3 regions of the Pelosinus sp. UFO1 genome follow, and region 1 is predicted to be linked to each of the others. Evidence: riboswitches for the same ligand, from Rfam matches in the RefSeq annotation. Region 1 holds a riboswitch; each other region holds the start of a gene.
What was found. A riboswitch is a leader RNA that binds a small molecule or an ion and turns the genes downstream of it on or off. The one in region 1 is predicted to bind cyclic di-GMP.
Positions count from the first base shown of each region.

Region 2: it holds a riboswitch for cyclic di-GMP, as region 1 does, so the genes downstream of both, UFO1_RS08940 (porin) here and UFO1_RS23930 (calcium-binding protein) in region 1, are expected to answer to the same signal.
Region 3: it holds a riboswitch for cyclic di-GMP, as region 1 does, so the genes downstream of both, UFO1_RS22765 (methyl-accepting chemotaxis protein) here and UFO1_RS23930 (calcium-binding protein) in region 1, are expected to answer to the same signal.

Region 1 is NZ_CP008852.1:86,932-91,151, forward strand. It holds gene UFO1_RS00380 (S1C family serine protease) at 1-279, shown strand, start outside; gene rlmH (23S rRNA (pseudouridine(1915)-N(3))-methyltransferase RlmH) at 281-760, shown strand; gene UFO1_RS00390 (CdaR family transcriptional regulator) at 867-1,211, opposite strand; gene UFO1_RS24225 (LrgB family protein) at 1,154-1,510, shown strand; cyclic di-GMP riboswitch class II at 2,187-2,270, shown strand; gene UFO1_RS23930 (calcium-binding protein) at 2,428-4,220, shown strand, end outside.
Region 2 is NZ_CP008852.1:1,938,360-1,942,579, reverse strand. It holds gene UFO1_RS08945 (nucleotide sugar dehydrogenase) at 1-55, opposite strand, end outside; gene UFO1_RS08940 (porin) at 84-1,577, opposite strand; cyclic di-GMP riboswitch class I at 1,756-1,842, opposite strand; gene UFO1_RS24875 (hypothetical protein) at 2,584-2,793, shown strand; gene UFO1_RS08930 (YdiU family protein) at 2,959-4,220, opposite strand, start outside.
Region 3 is NZ_CP008852.1:4,852,049-4,856,268, reverse strand. It holds gene UFO1_RS22770 (2-hydroxyacid dehydrogenase) at 1-150, opposite strand, end outside; gene UFO1_RS22765 (methyl-accepting chemotaxis protein) at 200-2,167, opposite strand; cyclic di-GMP riboswitch class I at 2,342-2,427, opposite strand; gene UFO1_RS25600 (2-hydroxyacyl-CoA dehydratase) at 2,748-2,969, opposite strand; gene UFO1_RS22760 (hypothetical protein) at 3,052-3,552, opposite strand.

The DNA.
Region 1 (4,220 bases):
TTAGATCGGAATACGGCTGCTGCCTATGGCTATGAACTCGCGATAGATAAAGGAGTTTATTTAGTGCAAGTCGCAAAGGGTGGCCCAGCAGGTAAGGCTGGACTTAAGGAAGGCGATATTATTTTAAAGATAGCAGAGACAGAGATTAACAGTGTAGCAGATCTAAGAGGTGCAGTTGATGCTCAGGCTGTTGGTGGTACCGTAAGTGTTACTATTGTACGTAAAGGTCAGCAGCAGGTTGTGAACGTACTTTTAGAAGAAATGCCGAGTCAGCAGTAATATGAAAATTACCATTGTTGCCGTTGGCAAAATAAAAGAAAAATATCTTACCATGGGCATTGCTGAATTTGTTAAACGTCTTACCCCTTACTGCCGCTTATCAATTATAGAGGTCGACGAAGAACGCATGCCCGATAACCCTTCTGATGCCGAAAAAGTGAAGGTTCTATTTAAAGAAGGGGAACGTATGTTAAAACACGTTAAGGAAGGGACACACCTTATTGTCCTTGATGTGGTTGGCAAGCTAGCTTCCTCAGAAGAGCTGGCAGAAAAAATCAGTATCCTAGGTATTTCCGGGAAAAGTGATATCACTTTCGTCATTGGTGGTGCCTTTGGTCTTTCCCCCGATATAGTCAAAGCAGCCAGCGAACGGTTGTCTTTCTCTAAGATGACCTTTACTCATCAGATGATACGCTTGTTATTAGTTGAACAGGTGTATCGGGCATTTAAGATTAATCGGGGGGAACCGTATCATTTGTAGTGGCGAAAATGGCATGTAATAACCTTAAAATTTGAACAAAGTCGCCCTAGCAAGGAGAATTTCTCTTTGCTAGGGCGGTTTTGTTCAAATTATGAAAGAAAAGTCACTAAATTTTAGTTAGCAGGCGGGCGGAAATTAATCCTAGTTGCAGTTGAAATTGATGTTGAGAATTTTCAGGGTCAAATCCCGTGATTTCATGAATACGATTTAAGCGATATTTCAAAGTATGCCTATGCACAAAAAAAAATTGTGAGGTTTCTTTAATATTGCTATTGCATTCCAGAAAAGCTTCAAAAGTAGTTACCAGCTCACTTTTATGATTGGTATCATAATCAATCATTGGCGCTACCGTTTGCATGTAATAATTGTATAATTCCATTTCATTTACGTTATTTGCAAATAAATTATAGGCCCGAGATCCATAAAATAATATACAATCTTTTTTTTGCAACCGATCGGCGACATCTTGGCGGAATCCCTGCGCTGACAGCCGCCTTCGTAATTACCACCGGTATTATCGGCACTAGACTGAGTCCTATAGTTTTCCGCTGGATGAAGCAGGTCAGTCCTATAACCAAAGGACTGATGCTTGGCGTGGCCGCTCACGGAGCGGGAACTGCCAAGGCGCAGGAATATGGCAAAATGGAAACGGCCATTGCCAGTCTGGCGATGATCTTTATGGGCATTATTACAACGCTGCTCGCCCCGGAGGTTGTACCGTTGTGTTTTCAGTTTCTTGGTATAAATTGATAGTAGCAAGTGTATTTATTGATCGATTGAAAAGAGAAGAAATGGCCACAACATTATAGGCAAGCACTCATTGAGGAAGAAAGACAAGGGGACGGAGGAAATGTCTTTGTAGACAAATCCACCGTCCTTTTGTCTTGCCAGTTAGAATTGATTTGTTAGATTGGCATACTATTTCGCCAGAATTCCCAAAAGTGATCGAGGCAGAGTATGAGATCATTTTTCCTAGAAAAGAAGAGGGTAATCAAAGTGAGCATAAAAACTGAACCGTTGGACTCGATACGGAGAAGAACCGTATCACTGGTAACGGCGAAAAATAGAAAAAAAGAGTTGGAAGTCCAATCTTCCAACTCTTTTTTTGATGTTACCGGTATACTTTGTAAAATACTCGGGATTGCTCACACAGACATGCCGTCCCTGTGAGTCTGAGCCACCTTACCTTATAGCACTATTATGAAGCGAATTGGTGTACGCTATAGCCCCCCATTTTACTTAAGGGATGCTTTATTTGTGATAATGAGGCTTGAATTATTGTCGATGTTTGTCGTATTGAGTAAATTTTTGTTGATGAAATGGGACTTTGAGGCCAACGAAATGGGACCCCGAAATAAAGGTAATTAATGTGAGAGAGTGGAAATGTAGAATGTGTAAATCTTGTGTATAATTTAATATTTTCCTTAGGATGGGATTAAGCAATGAATGTCAGCCTGTATGTGGACACTTGGGCTGTCAGGAGCTGGTAGTGTAACCGGGATCTCTTTTTTTGTGTTTTTATTGACGGGTAATAGACCAAAAGTAAGCATAATTTGTTAGCCAAAGATGTGAAATGAGTAGCCTGGAAAATGTTCTAAATATAAAGCAATTTCAGTTGGGAGATAACCATGTATGCAGTTCCAAAAAACTCATGGAGGGATTAGATTATGGGCAAAAGCAAAACTAATAGTGAAGCTGGTAGCGATATTTCGTATATCGGATATGACCAAGACGTTTTAACTGGCGGAAATGGTAAAGACCATCAAAACGGTAAAGGCGGCACAGGTAGTTTACCTGGTAAAAACGGAAAGTCTGCTTTAATCGGCGGGGAAGGTAATGATAATCTTCACGGGGGAAACGGCAAGGACATTGTAGTTGGTCAAGGTGGTAACGATACCCTGTATGGCGGAAATGGTAAGGACCTTTTAATTGGCGGGGAAGGTAATGATAATCTTTACGGCGGAAATGGTAAGGACATTCTAGTCGGCGGAGCGGATAATGATACCTTGTCTGGTGGAAAAGGCAAAGACATTCTTAGTGGTGGCGTGGGAAATGATTTGCTTGACGGTGGTTATGGAGCCGATTTTATGGCTGGTGGCAACGGCGATGATACTTACGTAGTAAATAATTATCGTGATACAGTAGAAGAGAGAGCAGGCGAAGGCATAGACACTGTACAGGCAAGTATCTCATATACCCTAGGCGCCAATGTAGAAAATCTAACTTTAACCGGTAAAGCAAATCTTGACGGAACAGGAAACGAACTAGACAATGTCATTATAGGAAATAGCGGAAATAATGTTCTTAATGGTGGGGCTGGGAACGACTTTCTGGACGGTGGAATTGGTGCCGACACCATGTACGGTGGCCGGGGTGATGACACCTACATCGTCGACAACGTTGGTGATGTGGTCGTGGAAAAAGCAGGCGAAGGCAACGACACTGTGCAGGCAAGTATATCATATACCTTAGGCGCCAATGTGGAAAATCTTACTTTAACCGGTGAAGAGAATCTTAACGGGACAGGAAACGGACTAGATAATGTCATTATAGGAAACAGCGGAAATAACGTTCTTAATGGTGGGGCTGGGAACGACTATCTGGACGGCGGAATTGGTGTCGACACCATGTACGGCGGAGTGGGCGACGACACTTTTATCGTTGACAATGTTGACGATGTGGTAATCGAAGCTACAGGCGAAGGCACTGACACTGTGCAGTCGTCGATAAGTTATGTATTAACCGCTAACGTGGAAAACCTGACTTTGACCGGCAGCGCCAACATCAATGGTACCGGTAATGAACTTGATAATACTATCATCGGCAACAGTGGCAACAATATTCTAGACGGCGGAGCCGGAAATGATACATACATTTACGGAATTGGTTCAGGTAATGATACGATTGATAACTACGAATTGGCGGGCAGTAATGGCTTTGACGTTGTGCAATTCGGACAAGGGATTGACAAGAATTCATTTGAATACCTAACGGAAGGATCGGATCTCATTTTACAATTAAAAGAAACCGGTGAGACGCTTACGCTAAAGAATTGGTATCTTGGAGAAGACTACCAGGTAGAAAATTTCCGTTTTTCCGATGGTAGCATACTTACACCAACTGATATAAATGATTCTCTTATGATTGTAGGTACTGAAGGGAATGATACACTATATGGTCGTGAGAACCGCAATGACAGAATTTTTGGCCTCGGTGGAGATGACAATCTATACGGCTATAGCGGCAAAGATAAACTAGATGGTGGAGAGGGCAACGACCTTCTAGACGGCGGAATCGACGCCGACATCATGTATGGCGGAGCGGGCAACGATACCTTTATCGTCGACAACGCCGGTGATGTGGTAATCGAAGCTGCGGGCGAAGGTACCGATACGGTGCAGTCATCGATCAGCTATGCCCTTACGGCGAATGTGGAAAACCTGACTCTGACCGGTAGCGC
Region 2 (4,220 bases), 1.9 Mb from region 1:
GGCCTACAACTGCTAAAAAATCTTTTTTCGTTCGTATTCTTTCAAATATTTCCATCCCTATCTCATTTCACCTACCTATTAATTTAGAAATAATGAGTTAAGTGGCTCCACCATGTGTCGCCTTTATCTCCGCTGATTTTGTCTTTTAGTCCATAATATTCGATACCTGTAACAACATTTTCTGTCAAAGTATAGTTCATTCCTAAGCCATAGCCTTTAAATCCTTTCATAGAGCTACCTGTGCCATTCATTCCATGAGCAATATACGTGCCCTGGGGTTGATTATAATATTTGGCAAATACTCCATAGGTACCCGGCCTCCATGTTTTTAATTCTCCATAGTTAGCACTAAGCACATAACCTTTGCTATCTGTCAAAGTAGATCCCAAAGCCATGGCCCCTACACCAAAATTACTGAAATTATAATTCCCACCAAGAGTCCAGATTGTGTTTTGACTGTGATCTCCGTCATCCTTTTGGTAGTGATGAGCACCGACTTCAAGATTGTAATCAAAATCGTTATACCGCGCGGTTGCTATCAATGTTTTTTTCGTGTAATCGGTTTCGCCATAACTTACCGTGTATTTTATCGGATCTCCAAACTCAACTTTGACGCCTTTAAAATCGCTATCATAAATATTACCGTCCGCCATAAGGTAACCGAACGAACCTGCTGTCACTATCGATTCACCGCTTTTTCCCGCCACATATAGATGTGAAAGCTTGAAGTCATTATTATAATTTACTACATTCTTTTGACCTTCTAGCATACCATAAGCACGCCAATCCTGATTCACTGCACTATTAAAACCAATACGGGCACGAATTCCAGATGAATCCCGATCTAATTGCCCAGGACCACTATTCAATGCGTAATGATAACGAATTTCTCCATCAATCTTTACTTTGTTATCCAACTGATTGCTCCGGTCACCTATATGACTCAATTCATCTACAAGGCCTGTATACGTTTCCGGTGAGATATAATTTGTATTACTACTTTTTGTTTTTTCCTTAGTTACTGTATTATTTAACTGAACCACTGTTTTTGGCTCAATATCAGCATTATTCCTAAGCATTGTTTTCGGATCAACATAGTCATTATTTAGTGTAAGCATTGTGTTTTTATCAGTAGTGAGTTTGTCTGGATTCGTTATAATTCTCGTTGTCATTTGCGCAATTTCATACGCAAAATCAGCTTTGGCTTTTTCAATATCTAGGTTTTGGTCACCAATTATTTTTGTTGTGATTTGTGCCATTTTATATGCGAATTCATTTCTTTGGTTGTTAGGTAAAATCGGCATTATTTTTGCTGTTACCTTAGCAGTTGAATACGCAAATTCAACTTTAAAGTTCTCGACATTTGTGGTTGGGGTAGATAATATTTTCCCTGTAATTTGTGCCATTTCATAGGCAAATTCAGCTTTGAATTTTTCTGTATTTCCTGGAATTACAAGTTTATTGTCACCCTCGATTTTCATTTCATTTGAAGCATATACCACGTTTCCCCCGGGCTCATTTATTGGTATAACGACTATCGTTGCAACCGAAAACAGTAATATAAAAACCTTTTTCACTTAAAAAACTCACCGCCCTGATAAGATGTATTTTCATAGTCGCGTCTGGTTGTCCCATTACATACGTTTCATTCACCTGAAAGCTTGCTGCAACACTTATACAGGTTAATTCCTCTCGATGGAAAATTGGCAACAAACATCAATTTTTGCACAAAAAAATGCCAGGTTGCATTTCAAGAAATGCAACCTGGCAATCATAGACTTAATCGTCCTTAGACCCATAGCTTTGCGTCCCTTCTTTTCAGAAGGTTTGCCAATTATATACTTTTTAGTTAATTTTCGCTCAATATTGTTAAATTCCTGCATAATTATGGTATATTGTTAAATATTTAAGATACATAACATCTATTATCATAATTCATCTTTCTATTTTTCAAAACATTCCATTATCGATTTCAATAAAATTCCTCTAGAAGCATTTCAAAAGGTTAAATGTAAATACTTTACATTTAACCTAATTACTGGTATATTTAGAATCTATTTTATTTTTAGAGGAGACTTTTATAATGGATTTAACAACTACGTGTACTTTATTATCCAATGCTTCACATTATTTCCCTTGGATTGTACTAATTATAATCGCCTATGAGTTAGTAATATTTGATTAATCAAGATATTTTAAGCAGTAAACTAAAAACACTACATGGCTCGTTAACCCTTGTAGTGTCTGAGATGAGAACGGCATTTTAAAATTTTTGGTCAAAAAAAGATAATAATTTCTTTAAGCACGATCCGAATGAGTTAGCCAAAAAATACACAAAGCAGCTACCAGAGTTAAAATAACCCCTACTTCAAACACATCAGGCCCATCGAACCACATTTCTCCCCCTCCCATAACTATATATGTTTTTGAAAAGCCTTACTATATACATACTTTATTTATCATTTTTTATAACACAATCTTCAAAATAAAAAACACCGTGCTACCAATAGGTACGACGTATATCCAATACCAATTGCATAGCTCGATCACTATGCGTAAATAATATGGTCAGGAGGTGATCATATGACACAACAACAAGCTAGTAACTCGCAACAAGCCAGTAACTCGCAACAAGCCAGTAACTCGCAACAAGCTAGTAACTCGCAACAAGCCAGTAACTCGCAACAAGCCAGTAACTCGCAACAACAACGATCAACCAAAGACAAACAACAGGATATAAAAAATGCTGCCTATATTGCTAGTATAGATCAGCCCAATCACCCAAATACCTAAAGTAAAAAACGGTAACTACTATAATATGTTTTATAGCGGCCTCTGGAGACGTTTTAAAAGCAGTGCCGCTTTGCAAGGTAAAAAGACCACTACCAGTCAAATGACCAGTAGTGGCTTTTTTGAATTCCTATATGGTACTCTCTACATCCTCCCTTTGCTTCTATGTCAGGTACCGCAAAAAGTTCGGTAAGGACGGGTTGATAGCGCTGGCAGTGTAGAGTAATCAGCCTGTTCGGGGGAGTGTGCGTAAGGACATGAAAGAACATCAAGAAGCCGCTCCATTACACTGTATTCTCCTTGCACCGCGGCTTCTAGTGCGGCTTCTACCCGGTGATTACGTGGGATTATCGTAGGATTGCTATTTTGCATCAACTGATGCGAAGAGGCTTCCGCTTCCTGCTGCCTGCCTAGCCTCGCCTGCCACAACTCATGCCATTGAGCAAATTCTGTGGTGCCAAACAGTTCCATATTGGGCCGCATATCAAAAGTTAATGCGCGGAAGGTGTTGGTATAGTCCGCACGATACTTCTTCATCATACCGAGAAGGTCTTCAATAAGATTTTTATCCTGTTCTTCTTCATTAAATATTCCCAGTTTTGCTCTCATTCCCGCAAGCCAATTAGATTGATACAACTCAGTAAAATCTGAAATTGCATCCTGGGCTAGCTTGACAGCCTGCTCCTGATTGTCATGCAACAATGGCAATAGGGTTTCAGCAAATCGCGCGAGATTCCATCCAGCAATATGCGGCTGATTGCCATAAGCATAGCGACCTTGTAAATCAATAGAACTGAATACCGTTGCTGGGTCATAGATATCCATGAAGGCACAAGGACCATAATCTATAGTTTCGCCACTAAGGGTCATGTTGTCGGTATTCATCACCCCGTGAATAAAGCCAACCAGTTGCCATTTGGCAATCAATACGGCCTGCCGTTTGATCACTTCTTGAAGCAAAGAAAAATAGCGGTTCGGAGCAATGTCAACGTTTGGAAAATGTCGTTGCAATGTATAATCAGCTAGGATCCGGAGTTCCTCAATAGTGCCCCAGTTTGAAGCATACTGAAAGGTGCCGACGCGCAGATGACTAGCAGCCACACGGGTCAGAATTGCACCAGGCTGGTAGGTTTCGCGGATTAAGGTCTCACCTGTTGTCACCACCGCTAGGCTGCGAGTGGTAGGAATACCAAGACCATGCATTGCTTCGCTGATGATGTATTCGCGCAGCATTGGCCCAAGTGCCGCTCGACCGTCGCCCCGGCGGGAATATGGCGTTCTTCCTGAACCCTTGAGCTGAATATCAACCCGCTGACCTAGAGGATTAATCTGCTCGCCAAGCAGCAGAGCCCGCCCATCCCCTAACAAAGCAAAATTTCCGAATTGATGCCCCGCGTAAGCTTGAGCCAGAGGCGAAGCACCTTCTGGAA
Region 3 (4,220 bases), 350 kb from region 1:
AAAATAATGTGCCCTCGATAAAAAATGTTCTTTTTGACTATCATTTAGATCATGCCAATAGACTATTTCTGTAGTAGGTTCCTTATAGGTTTCAATCATCTTATGTATTTCAGGTGATACTTTTTCAAAATAAATTACAGTTATAGTCATTTTCTATCCTCCGTTTAAAAAGTGAATATATGCCGTATACCTGTTATACCTAAATCTTAAACTTGGATACAATGTCCTGCAAATTTCCTGCCATTTGAGACAGATCCGTGCTGGAAGAAGCAATCTCCTGAATAGATGCAGTTTGTTCTTCTGTAGCTGCTAATACAGTTTGTGCTTGACCTGTCGCATCCTTACTAATCTTCGTAATTTCCTTTACTGAAGATACGATTTGTTGGCTACCGTTAGCCATCTGCTCAATGGCTGCAGAAATTTCACGGATTTGATCCGACTCTTCTTCAATAAGTAAAGCAATCTCGTTAAAAGATTGTCCCGCGGCTATGGCAACTTCTGTACCTTTTCTTACCTCATCAGTTCCATCATTCATTGCTAGTACAGCCTTAGTCGTATCTGCCTGAATTTCTCCAATCAAAGCAGCAATCTCTTTCGCAGCTCCTTGAGACTGTTCCGCGAGTTTTCTAACCTCCTCAGCTACCACAGCAAAACCACGGCCTTGTTCACCAGCACGAGCAGCTTCAATAGCAGCGTTTAAGGCTAATAGATTCGTTTGACCGGCTATTCCCGCAATAGTATCAACGATTTGCCCGATTTCCTTAGAACGTTCACCAAGTTTAGCTACTACTTGTGCTGAATTATTCACTGAAGTTTCAATATTCGTCATCTGACTCGTAACTTTCTGGACAGCCTTACCACCTTCTTGAGCAGTATTTGATGTTTTCTCGGCTGTAGCAGAAGCGCTGCCAGTATTAGCAGCGATTTGTTGAAGACCCGCAGACATTTGTTCAACGATATGCATTGTGTTATCTACAGCCTGCATTTGATGTGTTGTCCCGTCAGTCACACCTGTTATTGCAGTTGATACTTGATTTGCCGCCTGAGATAATTGTTCTGTGCTTGCTGTAAGCTCTTCAGAGGAAGCCGATACTATTTCACTTGCCTCCTGAACTTTCACAATCATTTGTCTAAAATTCCCAATAGACGTTGATAGGGCCTTCGCCAAAATACCAATCTCGTCATTAGATGAAGAAGTAATAGCTACAGAGAGATCCCCGTCACCAATCTTCGCAACTTGCCTAGAAATCTCTTCAATTGGACGTAATAGTCTAATAAGGAATATCCATGCAACTAACCCGACAACAAGAAGAGCCACTAAAAGAGAAATCACCATAGTAGTAAGGCTAGCATAAAAGTCACTGATAATTTCACTCTTAGGCATACTAACAATTACCACCCAGGGGGTATTCTTAATTGGTACAGCTAAGGCCAAAGAGTCTCGACCGATAGAATCGGGGTAAGGGATTAATTTCCCCGAATTCTCGAGTAAAGAATGTAACATATTTTCAGGAACTTTTATTTGTTCTTTTATTAAATCTTTATTCGTGTGAGCTAGTATTGATCCATCTTGAGCAACAATACCTGCCACTCCAGTTTCACCCACTTTGACTTGCTCGAGAAAATTTTGTAGGGTTTCTAAGGAGATTGACTGAGCAACAAATCCCGCCATTTTACCGTCCTGTGTTTTGACAGGTTGTGTAACTATGACTGAGGGTATTCCTGATGCCCTGTTCACTATTACATCGCTAATGTGTGACTTTTGATCCTTCATCGTGTCTTTAAAAAAATCCCGGTCAGCCACACTTCCCCCTATTGTTTTTGCATCGTAGGGAGCTATGGCAAATCGTGCGCCCGCAGAATTGATAAATACCAGACGATCAACTCCCCATGTGGCTGCGAAATATGCATTGATCTTATCTTGTACACGGGAAGCATCTCCAGATTTAAGGTCAAGATCTTCACTATAATATTTACCGCTTCTTGAAAATGAAGCAAATAATTCACTTGTCTCACCCGCCAGCTGAGAAGCCTGGCCATTCATTGCCACTTGATTGTTATTCAATGTTCTTCCATAGAGAACATACATACCTGACCCTCCGACGATAAGCCCTGTCATAAGAAGGGCAATCACTAACAACGTAACGGTTTTTGCTTTAATAGACATATCTTATTCTCCTTTATTAAAAACTAAATACTAATTTATTTGTAAATGATCTCATGCATTTATAATTCCTGCGAAGTTGCTAGTTATGGAATACTTCAACCGTAATCTACATGCATAATTTCATTAAGAAATCAAAAATTCCCAGACGAATGCCTGGGTTTCAATACCTTTTTCAAGGGAAACCTGGCAATCATAGACCAAATGTCCTTAGACCCATAGCTTTGCGTCCCTACCTTTCAGTAAGTTTGCCAAATATGTAATTTTCTACATTTACAATATCATAATTATAAGACTAATAAATTATTATAATATTAACGTTTGGTTAATATTACTAAAAATATGGCGTGTAATTACCTCTAGTATGGAATATAATGATTGATATTGATAACGATTATCAATATCAATCATTATATTCCATACTGTTTAATTTTGTCAACACTTCAATTGCCTTCCTGAAAATAAAAAAAGCCGTCGCAATAACCTGCGAAGGCATGAATTTATATATGTTATTGCTTATCTTATAGAGAGTAATGTGACAACTAAAAGCGTCAATCACGCCTGGATCATTTCAAGAAAGGCTTCATTGACAAACTACTGTTCCTCCCAGTTCTTCAACCAGCCTAATTACTTTTTCTGAGCCTAGCCCAACAGGTACACCAGTAAGTAAAATACGTGGCCCTGTATTATGCCTGTTTTGCTCTAAACCAACTTTAATAGCAGCGTTCAGTTCTTCCAGCATAGTTGTAACTTTTGCTTTCCTTAAGTTCTTGTTTGGTTCCGCATAAAGAAACGGGATAAGCACCAGCTGCCAAGATCAATTTAATACTATATCTTTTGCAGTTCGTCGGTATCATAAAAAAGGTTGCTGATACCTCTATTCATGCTTAATTAGCTCTAATTACATAACATTGAACACCTTCATGTACATAACCATTTCTCCCTGTTCCAAGCTCTCTAAAATTAGTGGTATAGAAGTGATCTCCCGTTGAGCTATTGTAGTACCGGTGTAAAGCTATCGTCCGCGGATGGCGTGAACTATAGACATAACCTTCGATACCTTCGTATACATAAGAATCATTCCCTCTACCAAGCTCATCAAAGTTGGTAGTGTAGAAGTGATCTCCATTTGAGCTGCTCCAGTATCTATGCAAAGGGACTGTCCCCGAAATATGAGATTTGTATACATAGCCCTCGACACCTTCATGTACATAGCCGTTGTTCCCTTCTCCAAGCTCATCGAAATCAGTGGTATAGAAGTGATCACCTGTTGAACTATTGAAGTATCGGTGTAAAGGCTCTATATTCGGACGATGTGAGGCGTAAACATTTAAGCCTGGCAATAATAAAAACATACCCACCAGAATAAAAATAAAATTCTTCTTCATTATCGAACTTCCTTTCAGCGTAGTTTACGAATACGATTGCATTCAAGTAAATCCTCAGATTGAGAACCACTAATTTGCCTCTATTTTTTTATCATAGGTAGAATTTTTCAAGTTACATCAAATTAGCCATATTGCAATTCTAATTTTAAAAACGGCAATGTCATGCATTTCATTCTCAACAAGGTCACTCATTGTGATTGATCTATTATGTAGCGGCTAAGCTTCTATTACTGATACGCTAAAACCTATTTGCATTATCACTCCCCTTAATTTGTTATTTAAGCATAACATTAGAATATGACAAAATTATGACGGAATAGTAAATTTTACATACAACCGTATATCGATTCAATAGATATGTGTTCCTATATATATATCGTCTTTCATTGACATACATTCCGCATTGACGATAAATTAACTACAAATATAAATTTCTTTCCTATTTTTTATCTGCACATATAAGCTGAATATTCGATAGACAAAAAAGCACCGCCCTACCAATTAAGGAGGACGGAGCGGTGGTGAGTTGGTAGATAAATCTGTAATGACCTATTGATTATTGTACATAATTATCAGCAAGAAGTAGTGTCATCGAAATCTGGAAATAAAAGAATGAATAGGCTGATGATCAAAATTATGAACCATATTCCCCTATTAAATGAATTAAA